Linked DNA regions of Thiosulfativibrio zosterae. Each later gene encodes a partner of the first gene's protein in a complex. Links are inferred from orthologs where the notes say so. Each region holds a gene or a part of one and is shown in the gene's direction. Other genes may lie near its edges. The genes, in order: tsaD, tsaB and tsaE.

The links.
Region 2: the proteins of tsaD (region 1) and tsaB are in contact, whole or in part, in a solved structure (PDB 4WQ4), measured with the Escherichia coli proteins. The link is inferred for Thiosulfativibrio zosterae from one-to-one orthologs.
Region 3: the proteins of tsaD (region 1) and tsaE are in contact, whole or in part, in a crystal structure (PDB 6N9A), measured with the Thermotoga maritima proteins. The link is inferred for Thiosulfativibrio zosterae from one-to-one orthologs. Residues at the interface, in WP_004082750.1 of Thermotoga maritima: Cys10, Asp11, Arg49, His50, Leu82, Gly84, Gly135, Gly136, Glu154, Thr155, Leu156, Asp157, Asp158, Ser159, Glu162, Asp165, Lys166, Arg169, Leu170, Tyr175, Lys213, Thr214, Leu217, Tyr218, Gln221, Arg222, Asn324; in WP_004082108.1 of Thermotoga maritima: Leu37, Gly38, Lys46, Lys57, Val59, Lys60, Ser61, Thr63, Phe64, Thr65, Leu66, Met67, Val69, Pro71, Tyr82, Arg83, Leu84, Asp86, Asp88, Phe89, Asp93, Ile128, Asp130, Glu131, Arg134.

Annotation. Positions count from the first base shown.
Region 1 is NZ_AP021888.1:667,154-673,140, reverse strand. The notes cover bases 2,032-4,797. They hold tsaD (tRNA (adenosine(37)-N6)-threonylcarbamoyltransferase complex transferase subunit TsaD), read left to right. Parts: upstream 2,032-2,771; coding sequence 2,772-3,824; downstream 3,825-4,797. Other genes in these bases: folB (dihydroneopterin aldolase), read left to right, coding at 4,590-4,797; plsY (glycerol-3-phosphate 1-O-acyltransferase PlsY), read right to left, coding at 3,911-4,501; rpsU (30S ribosomal protein S21), read right to left, coding at 2,381-2,596; THMIRH_RS02835 (GatB/YqeY domain-containing protein), read right to left, coding at 2,032-2,363. In the rest of the region: dnaG (DNA primase), read right to left, coding at 1-1,712; more of THMIRH_RS02835, read right to left, coding at 1,911-2,031; more of folB, read left to right, coding at 4,798-4,958; THMIRH_RS02810 (FliG C-terminal domain-containing protein), read right to left, coding at 4,968-5,432; THMIRH_RS02805 (FliG C-terminal domain-containing protein), read right to left, coding at 5,445-5,912.
Region 2 is NZ_AP021888.1:1,696,961-1,703,181, reverse strand. What follows is about bases 1,528-4,527. They hold tsaB (tRNA (adenosine(37)-N6)-threonylcarbamoyltransferase complex dimerization subunit type 1 TsaB), read left to right. Parts: upstream 1,528-2,697; coding sequence 2,698-3,357; downstream 3,358-4,527. Other genes in these bases: THMIRH_RS07795 (hypothetical protein), read right to left, coding at 4,276-4,527; THMIRH_RS07800 (hypothetical protein), read left to right, coding at 3,359-4,210; yoaA (DNA repair helicase YoaA), read left to right, coding at 1,528-2,701. In the rest of the region: ATP-dependent Clp protease ATP-binding subunit ClpA, read left to right, coding at 1-223; ykgO (type B 50S ribosomal protein L36), read right to left, coding at 377-502; more of yoaA, read left to right, coding at 740-1,527; more of THMIRH_RS07795, read right to left, coding at 4,528-4,554; 30S ribosomal protein S12 methylthiotransferase accessory factor YcaO, read left to right, coding at 4,718-6,221. UniProt on the Escherichia coli protein: Required for the formation of a threonylcarbamoyl group on adenosine at position 37 (t(6)A37) in tRNAs that read codons beginning with adenine.
Region 3 is NZ_AP021888.1:1,761,626-1,767,608, reverse strand. Bases 2,959-5,720 are described here. They hold tsaE (tRNA (adenosine(37)-N6)-threonylcarbamoyltransferase complex ATPase subunit type 1 TsaE), read left to right. Parts: upstream 2,959-3,958; coding sequence 3,959-4,483; downstream 4,484-5,720. Other genes in these bases: THMIRH_RS08110 (N-acetylmuramoyl-L-alanine amidase), read left to right, coding at 4,550-5,720; queG (tRNA epoxyqueuosine(34) reductase QueG), read right to left, coding at 2,959-3,922. In the rest of the region: THMIRH_RS08135 (ferritin-like domain-containing protein), read right to left, coding at 1-1,183; THMIRH_RS08130 (carbohydrate-binding protein), read right to left, coding at 1,301-1,774; THMIRH_RS08125 (transglutaminase domain-containing protein), read right to left, coding at 1,858-2,646; more of queG, read right to left, coding at 2,717-2,958; more of THMIRH_RS08110, read left to right, coding at 5,721-5,983. UniProt on the Escherichia coli protein: Required for the formation of a threonylcarbamoyl group on adenosine at position 37 (t(6)A37) in tRNAs that read codons beginning with adenine.

The DNA of each region.
Region 1 (5,987 bases):
GAATCATTTAAACCGGCACTGAGCAGCTGCGCTTCTTTAAGTTCAGTTGCCAACTTTACAAACGAAAAATCAAACTCGCCGCGCAAAAATCCATCGTCATCCAACAAAGAAATATCTTGCAAGGCTTTCCAAGTTGCTTGCCACCCGCTTGAAAGCATCCACTGTGCCACGGCATCAATTAAATAATTATGTTGCTGCAACAAGACAACCACCTGTGCTAATAATTGGTATTCTTGGCGCTTATCTTCAACCAACGCGGTTAGCAAATCTGCCTCGAAGGCAATCGCCCAATAAGGTCGGCGCACCAAAATAGCCATCAATTTAAAGGGCAAGGATTTAATTTGGGTTGACGGTGTTAGCGCTTTAGTGGGCTGTTTGTTATTTTGATTGGTCGCAAACCCTGACCTAACCCCCATTTCTTTTTCCAAACGCCAAGTGGGCAATCCTAGTTTTTGAGCAAAGGCTTCCGCCAACAAAAACTGATACAAGCCCTGGGCTTTTTGAATGTAAGGCGCGGCTAAAACCACCAATTGATGCCTTGCTTCTGGCGAACCTTTTGGCGCAGACACTTTTGCCGCCAAACCGTCCAATAAAAATTGTGACAAGGGCATAGACTCAGCGATTCTTTTTTGAAACCCATCTACCCCCTCTTTACGAACGGTTGAATCTGGGTCTTCACCTTGCGCTAAAAACAAAAACTTGATTGAACGATTTTCAATCATTTTTGGCAAAGCCAAGTCTAACGCTTTCCAAGCCGCCTTTAAGCCCGCCGCATCGCCATCAAAACAAAAAACAACCTCATTCACTTGGCGAAACAGCATATCTAAATGTTCATTGGTCGTCGCTGTTCCCAAGGTGGCAACCGCATTGCGAATGCCAAACTGCGCCAGCGAAACCACATCCATATAGCCCTCAACCACTAAAATTTGTTCAAAATTTTGGCGGGACTGGCGCATTTCATATAAGCCATACAAAGCATAGCTTTTATGAAAAATAGGCGTTTCGGGTGAATTTAAATATTTGGGCTGCTCATCATCAATTACGCGCCCACCAAAAGCGACCACTCGCCCTCGCCCATCTCGAATCGGAAACATCACTCGTCCACGAAAACGGTCGTAATAACGATTCTCTTTTTGAACCAGCATGCCACACTCAACCAATTGTTGAAGTAACACTGCATCCGCTTTTAGCCCTTTTTCTAATACATCCCAACCATTCGGCGCAAAACCCACTACAAATTCTTTGGCAATCTCTGCCGATAAGCCACGATTTTTTAAATAACTTTTGGCTAACTCGGCTTGCGGATGTACACGCAGTTGTTGGCGATAAAATTTAGCCACGAGATGCATTACATCATAAAGGTCGTGGGTTTTCTTTTGCTGCTCTTTTTGCTTGGGTGTCAACTGCTCGCGTGGAACTTGCAAGCCATTCATTTGTGCTAAAGTTTCTACTGCCTCAACAAAACTTAAGCCGTCATACTCCATCAAAAACTTCAGCGAGTCGCCACTCGCACCGCAGCCAAAGCAATGATAAAACTGCTTTTGTGGATTGACATTAAATGAGGGCGTCTTTTCACTGTGAAATGGACAGCAGGCTTTATAGGTTCCACCGGCCTTTTTTAAAGGCACTCGCTGATTAATGACCTGTACGATGTCCGCACGCGCCAATAAATCTTCTATAAAAGACTTGGGAATACTCCCAGAATGTTGCATGACCTCACTCCACAAAACGAAATGACAGTGCGAATGCACCCCCATAAACGCAAAAAACCCATCAATTTAAAAACTGATGGGCTTCTCGATTTTAAATGGTCTTACTAAATGAGTTAAACAATGAACTTGCCAATGTTTTTGCCTAGGCATTGTTTGCTAAGAGCGTGCTCCAAGCAAAGGCTTCTCATTAAAAAGCTTTTAGCCAAGTTTAGCTTTAATTAACTTACTGACTTCACTCATATCAGCACGCCCTTGCATTTGGGGTTTTAAAATCGCCATGACTTTGCCCATTTCTTGCATAGTGGCCGCACCTGACTCAGCAACAGCAACTTCAATCATTTGCTGAATTTCATCTGTTGTCAAAGCCTGAGGCAAAAACTCTTGAATAACCGTCATCTCAAAAGCTTCCACTTCAGCCAGCTCTGGACGACCTGCTTCAATATATTGCTTTTCAGATTCACGGCGTTGTTTAAGCATTTTATCGAGAATCGGCAGAATTTCTGCATCTTCTTCGATTGTGATTTGATTATCGATTTCAACCTGCTTAATGGCCGCTTGAATCGTTCTAATCACCAACAAACGCTCTTTTTGCTTAGCTTTCATCGCCTCTTTCATGGCAGCTGAAAGCGTTGCTTTTAACTCACAAGACATTTAAATAACCTTAAAAATTAATATAAACGAGTTGTGCGACGGTTGTCACGAGACAAACGCTTAGCTAAACGCTTAACAGCGGCAGCTTTCATACGCTTTTTAACCCAAGTAGGTTTTTCATAGAATTCGCGCTTGCGAGTTTCTGTTAAAACGCCTGCTTTTTCACAAGCACGCTTAAAACGACGCAAAGCTACGTCAAATGGTTCGGTATCTCTTAATTTTACGCTTGGCATGAGGATTCTCTTTTATAAATCTGATAATACGATTAACTAAAAGTGTTTTAGAAAATCGGAAAACGACAATTATAAACCTTAGACTAATTTGATTGCAAACAAATCTTCGGACAATTTCATATATTTTGTTAAAATTCAGTCCATTGAAGCAACCAAATCAGCAAGGAATTTCGCAATGCAAACCACAAAACCCCCTCAAATCACTTTGGGCATTGAAAGTTCTTGCGACGAAACCGGCATAGCCATTTACCACAGCGAGCAGGGTTTATTGGCGCATCAACTTTATAGCCAAGTTGAATTACATGCCGAATATGGTGGCGTGGTTCCAGAGCTAGCATCGCGCGACCACATCTTACGAGTTTTGCCCCTCATTGAAGCCTGCTTAGAAGAAGCTCAGTTGGGCGCACAAAAAATAACCGGCATTGCCTATACTGCAGGCCCAGGATTAATGGGTGCTCTATTAACTGGCGCGGCGGTTGCCCGCAGCTTGGCTTTTGCTTGGCAAGTACCCGCTGTTGGCGTACACCACATGGAAGGTCATTTACTGGCACCGATGTTAGAACAAACGCAACCAAGCTTTCCGTTTATTTGTTTGCTCGTTTCTGGTGGCCACACCATGATAATTCGAGTGGATGGCATAGGGCGTTATCGCTTATTGGGCGATACTTTGGATGATGCTGCCGGCGAAGCTTTTGATAAAACAGCAAAAATGATGAATCTGGGTTATCCGGGTGGCCCGATTGTTTCTAACTTAGCTTTGCAAGGCAATACAGATCGCTATAAATTTCCACGCCCTATGGTTGACCGTCCGGGCTTAGACATGAGCTTTAGCGGTTTAAAAACCTTTGCACTCAATACTTGGCACGCCGCCCAAAAAACCGATGCGCCACAAGACTTGCCTCAAACCCAAGCTGATATTTGCCGTGCTTTTGAGCTAGCGGTTGCAGAAACCCTTACCATAAAATGTAAAAGAGCTTTGGAACAAGAAGGCTTAAATCGATTAGTGGTGGCAGGAGGCGTGAGTGCAAACCGAGAAATTCGTGCGCAATTAGATGCCTTAATGGCAAAACGCAAGGGAGAAACTTTTTACCCACGCTTAGAGTTTTGCACAGACAATGGCGCGATGATTGCCTACGCCGGCGCTCAACGCCTGGCTGCAGGTCAACATAATGGTTTAGATTTCTCTTGCCAACCCCGTTGGGCTTTGGAAGATTTAGAGGCAATCTAAAAGGCTTTCCCTGTAACCATTTACAGGGTTATTGCAAGCTAAATTTAACCAGGCCTGGTTGAAATTTGCTCAAAAAACGCCTAATTTTAAGACTTTTTAATCAAGTCTTCTTCACCCCGAATCAAGCGTTGAATATTGGATTTGTGGCGCCAAAACAAAATCACTGTCATGACAGCGGTCAAAACCACCCAAGATATTTCACCCGATAAAAAGTAGATATAAATCGGCGCCAAGGCAGTCGCAATGAGTGCGGACAAAGATGAAACTTTTAACACCTTAGCCACAAACAACCAAGTGCCACCCACCGCCAAGCCAATCGGCAAAGACAAGCCAAACATCACGCCCAACATGGTTGCAACACCTTTGCCGCCTTTAAACTGAAAAAATATTGGATATAAATGCCCGATAAACGCTGCAAAACCAATCAAAATTACCATCTCAGGCGCAAACCCCATTTGTTGCGCAACCACCACCGGCAAAACCCCCTTAAGCATATCACCCACTAAAGTAATCGCTGCCGGTTTATTACCATACAGGCGTTTAACATTGGTAGCACCAGGATTGCCAGAGCCGCCTACTCTTGGGTCTTCTAATCCCATCAGTTTACAAACCACGATAGCGGATGAAATCGAGCCTAATAAATAAGCTAAGGCAACGCCGCCCCATTCAATCAACATGTTTTTACTCCAAGATTGGTAAATTTTTCGGTCATTTTACTGGATTTTGATATATTGATGAGCCTTTATATTGATTTGAGAACAGGCCATGCCAACGGAACTAGATACGATTTTTGTCCACAACCTAAGAGTTGATGCTGTGATTGGCGTTTATGACTGGGAAAAGGAATTCAAACAACCGCTTTTTTTTGATATTGAAATGCTCACCGATATTCAAGCATCTGCAGCCACGGATGACATTCATTTAACGGTGAGTTACAAAGAAGTGAGTGACGATGTGATTGAATGGGTAGAAGCCCATCAGTTTGAACTGCTCGAAACACTGGCGGAACAACTTAGCCAATTGTTACTGGCAAAATATCTTGGGATTGAACAAATCACCTTAACCGTTAAAAAACCTCAAGCTGTTCGCCAAGCAGAAACGGTTGGCCTAAAAATTACACGCCGACGCGTTTAATTATTTTTGCTATCTAACTTGTTCTTGCATGGCGCGCTGTTCTTGAGCCGCTTTTTTAATATAGGGCACAATTTGCTCCATATAAATACACGCTTGATGCACGGTTATTTGTTTAAATTCTTGGTAATCGATTTCAAATTGGCGGCGGTTTTGTTTAGACAAGTTGCGCAATACTTTTTGATAAAAGCTATCCGTTCCTGACAAACGCACCAGCGTCACCAATTGTTCGGGTAGCAGTTGCACCGCAAACTTTTGGATAATACGATCATCGACTGCGCGCATTTTGGATGCCAAGACTTTATAGGCATTGAGTTTCTTTTGTAAGATTTCAGTTTCTGCGGTAGCGGATTCGCTTAGGCGTTGATCAATCACCTGATAGAGCGCTTTTACCACCTCATTACTCATTTCAATGGTCACGGGACCAAACTCTAAAAGGTTAAGACCTGTTGCATCTTTTTTGGCCAAAATTTCCATGCTAACCTCTTTTTAAATGTATTGCGTATCCGCATTAAATAACTGAATTTGGCCGCGCGCCTCTAAATCAAACAAATGCTCCATGGTATTTTTAATGGCTTGCTTGGCTTTGTCCTCGGTTGGCGTAGGCGCTTTTAATAAGTCGGCAGACAATTGTCTGGCTAAAATACCCCCGACATTCTGCAAAATCATATCTGTAATCTTTTGGTCTTTAATGCACTGCATCAACGCCAGCAAATCTGCGTTTTCAACGGTGCGAACCCACTTTTGCATACCGGCAGCATCCAAACTTTCGAGTTTTTTATGCGCCAATCTGACATAACTGGTTAGGGTAGAATGCGCTTGCCCAGAATCTAAAGCCACCAAATGTTCCAAAGTAATATTGAGCAACTCAACTGAAAAACGGTCAAGTTTAATGCTGGCACAGCCAATTTGCACACTCCACTCATTTTCTTGATGTTTTTTAATGCCTACTTTCATTGTCTATCCAACCTTAAATTCCCTGTTCCCCAGAAAGCCCTGCTGACTTGTTTTACGATTCAAGCAAAATTACGG
Region 2 (6,221 bases), 1.0 Mb from region 1 along the record:
AAAGGTCACCGTGGTGTTGCGTGACGATGCGCGTCAATGGTTGGCTAAAAAAGGCTATGACCCTTTAATGGGTGCCAGACCGATGAATCGTTTAATTCAAGAAAAAATTAAACTGCCCCTGTCTGAATTGATTTTGTTCGGCGAGTTGCAAGACGGTGGTGAAGTTGAAATAGGCGTTGCAAACGATGAGATCATCTTGTTAGCAAAAGCTTTGGTGGATTAGGCGTTAAAAGCGTCTTTTGAAGGACAATAAAAAACCCGCTTAGAGCGGGTTTTTTATTTGTCTGCCGTTGAGTTTTAAACTCGTCAGTCTAAAACTGGCATTTTAAGCGGTTTGTGGACACTTAAAACACGGGTCTTGGCTTTGCAGAATCAATTAACGCTGACGCGCTTTGAATCTTGGGTTAGTTTTGTTGATAACATAAACTTTGCCACGACGTCTAACGATTTGGCAATCTTTATGACGAGTTTTGGCAGACTTTAATGAAGATAAAATTTTCATTTTAAAATTCCTAGGTATCTTACACAGAGTGCTCTGAGGGTGCTAAATATTTCTAAACCAATCTAGCTTAAGTTCAAATTTGAAGCGCCGTATTTTACTTATTTTTGCCGGTTTGTCCAGTTTTTATCTGGTTTTTAAGAGGATGTTTGTTAAAATTCCTCCATTATTTTAGGATAGGCCCTCAAAAGTGCCTTTTACTTCTTCTTTTTTCCATTTTGATGCGAGTTAACGACCTCTGTGAATCCAGATACTTTAAGCAAACAAGTTCAGTTATATTTGGCTGACGGCGGTGAACTCTCACAAAAAATTCCAGGTTTTGAACCTCGCCAAGCGCAAATCGCTTTAGCCGAAAAATTGGTTGAAGTGATTGAGACAGACGGTACTTTTTTGGCAGAAGCGGGCACGGGAACAGGTAAAACTTATGCCTATTTATTACCTGCTCTATTGTCTGGCAAAACGGTCATTATTTCCACGGCGACTAAAAATCTTCAAGAACAGTTGGTTGAAAAAGATTTACCGCTGTTACTGAAAACACTCAAAATTAAGGGCCATGTGCAACTTTTAAAAGGGCGCGAAAACTATCTGTGTCCGCAGCGCTTAGAGTTAGCACAAACAGCAGAAGCCAATACCAAAGCCGTTTGGGCAAAACTGAACAAAATTCAACATTGGTCAGAAAAAACCAAAGTGGGTGATAAGGCTGAGTTGACCGAGTTGGATGAAAATGATCCTGTTTGGTCAAGAGTGTGTTCACGCATGGAGTTTTGCCAAGCGGCGGACTGTCATCCTGAAACCCAATGTTTTTATCCCAAGATCAAACAGCAAGCCAACGAGGCACAAATATTGGTGGTTAATCACCATCTGTTTTGTGCCGATTTAGCCTTGCGAGAAAACGGCTATGGTGAAATTTTACCTGAAGCCGAAATCGTGATTTTTGATGAAGCACATAAGTTACCGGACATTGCGGCGCAGTTTTTGGGTTTTTCGCTGAGTCGCCACCAATTAGATGATTTGGCTAGAGATGCCATCAATGCGCTAAAAATGGAATCGCCCGAATCCCAAGAGGTGATGGATAAAGTCAAAGGCCTAGAAGAAACGGTGGTGACTTTTTGTGATGCCTTGGGTAAGTGGGAAAAGCGCTGGACTTGGGAAATGTTTGAAAATGATTTAGCCAGTCTAAAAATGCTCAAGCGGCTACTGAATCATTTAACGCAAGTGGCGGATAATCTTAAGCCTTTGACCGAACGAGGTAAGCAAATCCAAGCGGTGCATCGTCGTGCGCAGGAGTTTGAAAAACAGTTGTCGCATTGGTTAAAGGCTGAAAATGAGTTTCAAATTCGGTGGTTAGAGTCTTCGCAAGCTCGTTTTAAACTGAACTTAACGCCCTTGAGTGTGGCTGGGCCGTTCAGTCGGCATCGTGAAGAAATGGGCGGCGCTTGGATTTTTACATCCGCCACCTTAAGTGTGAATGGTCAGTTTAGTTACTTTGCGAATCGTTTGGGATTAGAAGATGCCGATAATGCTTGTTGGGACAGTCCGTTTGATTATGATTCGCAAGGCTTGATTTACCACCCAATTGGTTTGCCTCAGCCCCGCGACCCTGACTATATCAAAATATGTTTAAGAGCCATTTGGCCTTTGTTGGCACAAACCGAAGGTCGCGCATTTTTACTGTTTACCAGTCATAAGGCTTTACAAGAAGCCCGCGAGATTTTATTAACCCATTGGCAGGGAACTTTGTTGGTGCAGGGCGATGCCCCTAAAAGTGCTTTATTGCAACGCTTTAGAGAATCCGAAAAAGCATTGTTATTGGGTACCAGCAGTTTCTGGGAAGGGGTTGATGTTAAGGGAGAGGCCTTAAAAGTGGTGATGATTGACCGTATTCCTTTTGCGCCGCCTGATGACCCCATAGTGCAGGCCAGAGAAGCCTATTTAAAAGAAAAGGGTTTACATGGTTTTGTTAATTTTCAATTGCCCGAAGCCATTATCGCCATGAAGCAAGGCGCAGGTCGTCTGATTCGAGATGTGCAAGATACCGGCATTTTGGTGTTATGCGACCCACGACTTTCGCAAAAACCTTATGGCAAAGTGATCGCCAAAAGTTTACCTAGCTTTCCTTGGGTGTATGATGTGCAAACCGTTTTAAGCTTTTTAAAAGAAAATGACAAGAGTCTGAATTCTAAACAAGAGAAAGATGCATGAATATTTTAGCCATAGAAACGGCAACCCAAGCTTGCTCAGCCAGTGTTTACAAAGAGGGCGTGCTATTCTCGCGGTTTGAAATGGCACCTCAAAAACATGCCAATTTAATTTTGGGCATGGTGGAAGCGGTTTTAGCCGAAGCGAGTTTATTACCAGGACAATTAGATGCTTTAGCCTTTAGCGAAGGGCCGGGCGCATTTACTGGGGTTCGCGTCGCCACAGGGGTTATTCAAGGCTTGGCTTATGGTTGGCAAAAACCAGTGATTGGCGTTTCTACCTTAGAGGCGCTTATTTGGCAAGCTTATGAGGCAACGGGTAAAACTGAATGGCAAGCCTGTCTAGATGCGCGCATGAAAGAGGTCTATTGTCAGAAAGGGTCTGTTGTTGACGGTCGTTTGGTTAGTGAACCAACCGAACTGGTTTCTCTAGAAATCGCTGAGCAGCGTTTACAGGATAAAAATGGCGTGGGTGATATTGCATTAGAATACCCAGACCTGGTTGAAATGACAGCGTTTTGGCAGGCAGATTTACCCAAAGCGGCGGCAATTGCGATGATTGCTAGCCAAAGAATGGATCAAGCTTGTTCGGTATTAGAGAAAGTGCCTGTGCCGGTTTATTTAAGAAACAATGTTGCTGAAAAGAAAAAGGGAGTTTGATTTGAAAATAGATTTTTTCAAAAGTGTGTTGTGGGTGTGTTTGACTTTCTTAACTCTAAATGCAACCGCATGGGCTAAAGACTTTTTACCTGGTGAAACGGTAATGGTGGCTTATCCAGCAAATAATATCAAAGACGATGCTTACATCATCGGATTGGTTCGCCAGCAAGTGAAGAATGGTGATTATCAAATTTCTGTTTTAGATTATGTCAAAGGCCATGATTACGGAATTTCGTGTGTACCTATCCGTGAAAATGAGTTAGGTCAAGCCACCAATGAAGTGGTTTGGGAAATGTGGACAGATAGAACTCAGCTTTTCGGTAAGGGCATGCAATATATTGTGCCTCAAGCCAATGTGCGTAAATTACAAACAGGGCAATTTGATTTTATAGAGCGTAATAATTTATACATTACTTTTTCGCGTTGGAAGTCAAATGCACCCATTATGACCTTAGATCAATTTGATATTGCCATGGCAAAAGCCAAGTCTTTAGGACTAAGCGAGTTGGTTCCAGCCTTGGTATTGGCCAAAAAGGAACGCGAATCTTATTATGAGCCAGGTATAGGTCGTCCTTATTGGCCGTACGAAGCGGTTCCCAAATTGAATGATTTGATGGCCGATGTCATCACAACGCTTAAGTCGGATAAGCAGTTGAACCAATTGTGGCGTCAGAAATCTCGCGATTGGAAAAATAAAACCATTTCAACTCAGCATTATTTTTTAATTGAAGCCTTAGATAAAATACTGTTCGATGCATCCTATGAATCGGCGGAAGATGATTTGGATAAAGTTGATCCAGCAGTCTTAAAGCAATTTAGAGAAAGATTAAGAATTTTAGGTGCAAAAGTTTAGCGTTTTGTGGGCAGGCTGAATTAAAAAAGGCAGATAAATTATCTGCCTTTTTTGTTTTGAAAGGATTATTTGGGGTGATGGTAGTAGGTTGCGTTTAGATACTCGGCAACATGATGAATTTCGTCCTCAAACCAGCCGCTGTTTAGGTTGTCGTTACAAAACGAAACCGCCTTAACTAGCTTTGGAAAGGTGTTGGTTTTAGCAGGATTATAAGGTTTAGAGGCATGACATTTTAAGCAGTTGGCATCGTCATGCAGGGCTTTTCCAGGCATTTCGTCATTAGCAAATGCCGAAGACATTAATATTGTTGACAGCCCCATTATAATAAGTGGTTGGTGTTTCATCAGCATACTCCTTAAAATACAAATTTTTCTAAAGTTCATGATTAATATTAAAACCGTTTTTTGGTTTTTGTGAATATTATTCTACCTATTTACTAGGTTATTGCATTATTTTTTTAACACGGCTCAGATGCTTGAATTTAAGCGGGCTACAAGGGTGAATAAGATGGTTGAACAAACATTTATTAAGGGTAAGGACGCTTGTCTTGAGGCATCGATTCAAAAGATGCAAAGTGGTTTAGCGACCGCAGGATTTCAAATTCAAGAAGCCTCTTGGTTGAATCCCGTGCCCAATGTGTATTCGGTTCATATTAAAGATGCCATTTGCCCCGCCCTGTTTACCAATGGTAAAGGCGCCAGCCGTAAAGCAACCTTAGCCAGTGCGTTAGGTGAATTTTTCGAGCGTGTTGAAACCAACTACTTTTTCTCGGATTTTTGGCTGGGCCAAGAAACGGCTCAGGGTTGGTTGTATTACCCAGATGAAAAATCTTTAAATGTGGATGACTTTCGCCAAGCCTTAACCCCAGAACTTTGGGATATATATGACCCAGAGCAAGAATGGGCGGGTGAAGATTTACTCAGCTTAAATGATGACAGTCAAAAGGTGCGTTGTTTGCCCTTAAAAGATGAGGCCAGCGGGGAGTTGGTTTATTTTCCGATGAGTGTGTTCAGTAACTTGTACGCCAGTAATGGGTTGTGCGCGGGAAATACTGAGTTAGAGGCCAAGGTGCAGGGTTTGTCTGAGGTTTTTGAGCGCTGGGTTAAAGCCAAAATATTGCGTGAAAATCTCTGTTTGCCTGAAGTACCAGAAGCCATCATCCAAACTTTGCCAACCGTTGTCGAAGCCAGAGCCAAATTGCAAGCGCAAGGCATTGCCGTTTCGATTAGAGATGCCTCTTTAGGCGGTTTTTATCCGGTGATGAATGTCACCTTGTTTGACCAAAATACCGGCACTTGTTTTGCCTCTTTTGGCGCGCATCCAATTTTTGAGGTGGCTTTGGAGAGAACCTTAACGGAGTCATTACAGGGGCGTAGTTTAGAGTTATTGGATGGCTTTCAATTACCGATTTTTGACCAAGACTTGGTTGGAGATGATGAAAATATTGAAAATCACTTTATTGACTCCAGTGGCTTGATGCACGCGCATTTTATTTCTCATCAATATGATTATGCGTTTGTTCCATGGAATTTTGAGGGCACGACCCAAGAGCAATGGCAGTATTTGGTGACCAAGGTGCAAAACCTAGGTTTTGGCGTTTATTCAGGTTTTTACGATTATTATGGCGTGCCTGCGGCAAGGGTGATAGTGCCAGGAATGTCCGAAATTTATCCCATGGATGAGTTGTTGAGTCGTAATCAAAATCTGGGTAGAACTTTGCGTGAGTTGTTGAATGAATTGGCAGACTCTGACCAAGCCGCCCAAGATTTTGAGTTTGCTTATGAAGAAATTGATCACTTAGGATTTAGCGACCATCAAAATGTTGCAAACTTAATTGGGTTATTACCGGATGACAACAGCCCTTGGAAACAGTTTAAAGTGATTGACCTTAAATTGGCGCTAGCCTTAAGTTTTGCAGATCGTTATTTGGTGAGCGAATTATTAGAAACGGCTAGTTATTATGTGCATGATGCAAATTTAGGCAAACGCTACCAGGTGTTAGGGTTTATTT
Region 3 (5,983 bases), 1.1 Mb from region 1 along the record:
GAAGGTTTTCGAATACCATTTTAATATCTTGCGCTTCTCCAGCCACTTCAATATAAGTGTTTAAATCATTAATGTCAGTTACTTCTACTTTACAGCCCACTTCTAAAGAGGCTTGTGCGGAAGCCGCTCCTTCACTGTAAAGTGCGTTATAAAGTGCTTGAACATCACTGTTTGAAAAGCTGCCTGTTGGGTAACTGTCGAGCTGTTCTTGAGAGAACGAATAGCTTGGGTCAGTGTAATATTCTAAGTCCAAGTTATATCTTTGCAGTAAGGCTGCAACTGAGTTTTGATGCTCAGTTTCTGCATTGGTGGCAATGTTATAAAGCGTTTGGCTTGGGTAAAGATCGTTTAATGAAAAATAGAGATCTTTGGCCATTTTTTCTTCATTCCACATAAAAGCCAGCGTGGCTTTTTGTTCATCGGTTAGGTCGTAGACTGGCAAAGTGGCTAGGGTTGCTTCTAAAGAATGAGTGCCCTCATTGTTGTTAATGGCATCAATTTCTGCTTGAGAAAGTAATGGGGGTGGATTTAATGGGTCAACTAATCCATCAACCATTTCTTGTTCAAGTTCAGCTGCAGTTTTTTCGGATGCAAGATAGTTGGCAATGCGGTTTTGAATATTTAATTCAATGGCTTCCCATTGTTCTGTGGTTAAGGTAGATGCATCGGTAATGCCGTTTTCAATACAGTATTTATAAATTTCGTCACTTAAGGCGGCAATGGCTTTGTCATTGGTTGGGGTATGCGTTTGAATGGCATCTGCCGTTAAATCAATATTATCAATCAGTTTTTGTTGTAACTCTGTATTTATAGCAAGGGTGCTCGCTAAGGTTAAAACTTTACCTTCATTGGCGCGAAGTTTTAAACCATCGGTTTTAAGATCGCCATCATCAACTAGACCGTTGTGATTTAAGTCAATCACTCCGCCCGTGGTTTCAAGCGGATACTCGAAATCCCCTGTGAAACGATAAACGCCGTTGCCTTGCGCAACCGCCATTTTGCCATTTTTATCTTTAACCACCGCATTCAGCACTGGGCCACGCTCTACGGTGATATCCGTAGTGGTTAAGTTGCTGGTATCTGCTGAAGATGCGCCGCTGGTTCCGCTACAGCCATTTAAAAGCGGAAGGGTCAGTGCTATGGCTAGGGTGATTTTTTTGAATTTGAAAGTTTGGCTTAACATGATGATTTCTCCCATCGGCTTAAAATATGTAAAGTTTTTACATTTGTTAAGTGCATATTAAGCTTTGTGGGTGGTGATGTCAATATAAATGTAAAAAATTTACATTTATTTGGCTTGTTAAGCCATTCTCCATTCGCAAAGGCTGGCCGTGAGCGGGGAGTTGCTCATATCAGGGGTAATGACGAGTTGAAGTGTCGTGACAGCAGTTAAGTCAACTTGGATGTTTTCAATTTCTTGAGTTGCATTTTGGGGATTAAAATTCCATTGTTGTCTGACTAACTCATGAAAAATTTGCCCTTGGTCTTTGGAGTAACTTAAAAGAAACTCTTGCGTTCTTTGATGCTCTGTTTCTATGAATTTAAGCCAAATGCACTTGAGATCTTGTGGCTGGTCAAAAGTCAGGTTTAATATTTGGGGTCCTGAGGTGGCCGCTCGCCAACCCGACGTTGCTGTTAAAGCAAACACATTTTCGATGGGATAATCAGGTGCTTCTGAGGTAATCGCAATGTGTGCGATGTCTGGCACATTTAACCATTGAACATCTGGTTGGTCATGAGTTGGAGCGGATGGGGCAATAATGGTTTTTCGCATGGCGTTTTCCTTAAGTGATGGGTATCACTTTTAGTTTACGCCTATGACAAGATAAATGTGCTTAGTTTTTAAGAATTTATGACTTAATTCTCTAATTGTTCTACATGAATGTACTGAGCGTCGTGATAGGTCTGTGGGCCAAATTGATTGTAAATGGCCACATCTGCAGCATCTCTGCCATATCCCACGGCAACATAGCCACCTTTGGCGTCGCCTTGGGTAGCATCAAAGGTATACCATTGATCACCCACATAGGCTTCAAACCAGGCGTGCAGATCCATAGGCTTCAGTTCGTGTAAAAAACCAACCACAATTCTGGCTGGAATACTCAGGCCACGACACAGCGCAATCCCTAAATGCGCCATATCCCGACAAACGGCATAATCATTGGCATTGACCTCCATCGCAGACAAAGGCGTGATGCTAGAGCCAGGTTCATAGCGAAAGTTGCTTTTAATCCATTTTTCGATGGCGGCCACTTGATCGTAGCCCAATAAATAGTCTTGGGTAATCTCTGCGGCCATATTGCCAAAACGATCTGACTCACAGTAACGACTGGGTAGTAAATATTGCAATACCGAGTCGGGTAAATTTTGAACCTCAACAAAGGGTGCACCAGGAGCCGACTTAAGGACTTTGGGTACTCTAACCTTTGCCGAGGTATGAATGGATAGTTTGCCAGGTTGGGCAACCAGTCTTTGGCAAAGGTTGCCATAGATGTCGGTGTATTCCACCACTGGCGTAAAGGGTTCTATCAGGTATTCTTCTTGCGTAATCCATTGGTTTTCCCCACTTCTGGGACGCAACATAAGCACTAAAGGCGTTGGACCAGTAATGGTAAACTCAAAATTACAATGGGTTTTTAGCCACATATTGAATACCCTTAATAAATCTTACATTTTTAGAGTCTTTGACTATACCTGATAACCCATTCAATTGTTTTTATTGTTTAGATTTAGAGTCATTTGGACGTATCAAGACTTGTGCAGGTAAGTAATACTTTTTGGCTTTGGCAGGTGTATTTTTGACTAAAAAATGACCAGGCCTGGTTGTTTTTAGGCTGTTTTTTAGTTGTTGAAGTGCCCAAAGTCGATGTTCATTAACCAGTGCAGACTCGGTAATTAAAGCTTCTAACGCTTGCAGCGTTTGTTGATTGGGTTCGGCATTGCCCAGTGAGATGCATAAGTTGCGTTGCCATTGTTCAAAACCAATGCGGCGAATGGGGGAGCCTTCAAAATTTTTTTGAAATTGTGGCTCATCCCAAGCTAATAACTCAAGCAAACTGGCTTGGTCAAGTGCGTGTTGGCTGGCTTTAAAGGCGTTCTCAGTGGTGGGTTCGGCAAATTTATTCCAAGGGCAAACCAGCTGACAATCATCACACCCATAAATGCGATTACCCATTAAGGGCCGCAAGGCCTCGTCGATAGAGCCTTTGTGTTCAATGGTTAAATAAGAAATGCAGCGTCGCGCATCCACCAGACCATCGCCAATAATCGCCTGAGTGGGACATTCTTGAATACAGGCTGTACAAGGCCCACAGCCAGATTTTGGAAAAGGTGGGTCGGGCGGCAAAGCAATGCTCAGGTATATTTCACCCAAAAAAAACCAAGAACCGGCTTTGGGGTGAATCACCAATGAATGTTTTCCCTTAAATCCCAGCCCAGCCTTTTCTGCCAAAGCGGTTTCCATCACCGGGGCAGAGTCGCTAAAAACCCGAAATTGCAAGTTTGGGTGGTTAAGTTGTACAGATTGACGAATTTTTTCAGCCAAGCTGTTTAAACGCTTACGCATCAGTTTATGGTAATCTTTGTGCAGTGCGTAGCGTGAAATATAGGCATGATTGGATGATTGGAGCTGGGTAATCGCGTTATTGGCATCGCCATCAAAATAATTCATTCGGCAACTGATAATCGATAAAGTGCCGGGTTCTAATTCAGCGGGTCGGGTGCGTTTCGTGCCGTGTTTTGCTAAATAGTCCATTTCACCCTGAAAATTTTGCGCTATCCATTTAAAATAGGCGTTTTCGTAATAAGACAGGTCAGTGTCGGTAATGCCGATATCTGCAAAGCCTAAAGCCTTGCCCCAGTCTTTAATCTGTTGGCTAAGCATTTGTTGTTCGGCAGGTTCAAGAACTTGGGTTGGTAACATCTTTACCTTTTTAGAATTTAACCTTGGTGTTGATTAATGCATTTTAACAAAGTCAGTTTTTATTTAGCAGATGAATCTGCCACAACACGATTCGGACAAGCGTTTGCTCAAGGTTGCAAAGTTTTAAATGGCTTTGATGCAGGGTTGGTTATTTTTTTAGAAGGCGATTTAGGGGCCGGCAAGTCTTATCTATCTAGAGCCTTTATTCAATCTTATTTACCCAATCAAAAGGTCAAAAGTCCGACATATACGCTGGTTGAAAGTTATTTAACTCCCTTAGGCACGATTGTGCATTTTGATTTATACCGCTTATGTGACCCTGAAGAGTTAGAGTTTTTGGCGCTTAGGGATTTGTTATCGGGCGCCTATATTGCACTCATAGAATGGCCTTCAAAAGGCGCTGGCCAGCTACCTGAGGCAGATATGGTTGTTGAGCTGACTCACTTAGAAAACACATCACAAACCCCTGGCAGAAAACTGACCTTAACCCCTCAAAGTCAAGCCGGTTTAGCTGTCGTTAATTATTTGGCACAAACACTTGGCACGCTAATTGTTTACTAGCCCATGTATCCCTAGAGGTCTTTTTAAATAAAGGATTCTAATGATTCTAATAAATGGGAGAGAAACATGGCTAAACAGTCTTCTCAAATTAAAAAACTATTGATTTTATTGGCGGTCTTGGCATCGGCATTTGCATCCTCGCAAGCCTACGCAACCTCATTAGAAAAAATTCGTGTTGGACAAGATCCTGCCTATACGCGTGTCGTTTTCGAAATCAAAGATAATCATTCGTTTGAAGTTCAGCAGCTTAACAACCCCAGCAGACTGGTGGTGGATTTTGTTAAAGCCAAGAACAAAATCGCTTTTGATTATAAAAAACTCTTTGATAAGCGCGTCAAAGCCATCAGAGTGAATGATGATTCTCGCAGAACACGCGTGGTTTTGGATTTACGCAACGATTTTGACTATCGCTATTTTACCTTGGCTAAAACAAAGCAGGGCGCTGAGCGATTAGTGATTGATGTCAAGTCGAGTTTGGTAAAACCAGTTGCTCAACCTGCCCCGACGGTATTAGCAAACAAACCCAAGGTTGAACAGAAGCCAACACCAAAGCCAGCGCCAAAAGTTGTGGCAAGTGCAGCAGTTAAAGAAGAGCAACCTGTTAAAGCAAAATCTTCAGATCCAGTTATTGCCGCTGCGCCTAAAGTGACTCAGCCAGCACCGGTTGTCAGCATATTGCCTAAGTCTTCTTTAAAAGAAACCAAAGCGACCAATGAGCTTTTGAATGCAGGCACGCCTTTAATCGTCAAAGATGAAGTGGTCATCGCAATAGATGCAGGCCATGGCGGTAAAGATGTTGGCGCCATAGGTCACTCGGGCAAGGTATTTGAAAAAGATATTACTTTAGAAATGGCTTTGAAACTAAAAAAATATATTGATAGACAACCCGGCCTTAAAGCGGTACTGACGCGTACTGAAGATGAATTTATTCCACTCAATCAGCGAGTCAGAATTGCTCATCAAAAAGATGCTGACATTTTTATCTCGTTGCATGCCGACTCTTTTCCAACGGCTGAGGCAAGAGGTGGCTCGGTATATGTTTTGTCAACCAATGGCGCATCGAGTGTGATGGCGAGATTATTGGCTAAAAGTGAAAATGCCTCTTTACATGACATTAAGCTAAAGGGTAAAGAAAGTGATGTGGCATTTGTATTGAGCGATTTAAGCCGCGAAGCCAATATTCGCGCCAGCCGTAAATTAGCCAAAGCCGTATTAGGAGAGATGGGTGATCAAATTGAGTTACACAAAGAAACCGTTCAATCTGCAGAGTTTGCCGTTTTAAAATCGATTGATATGCCTTCATTATTGATAGAAACCGCGTTTATTTCTAACCCAGTGGAAGAGAAAAAACTCACCAATGATGCGTATCAAAGCAAAATGGCTCAGTCGATTGCCAAGGGAGTTGCATCCTTTGTCAGTAAAAATGCCAGAGAGCCTCGCTGGGGAGAAGTCCTTTATGTGCAGTACCGAGTTAAAGCGGGTGATACGCTTTCTCAAATT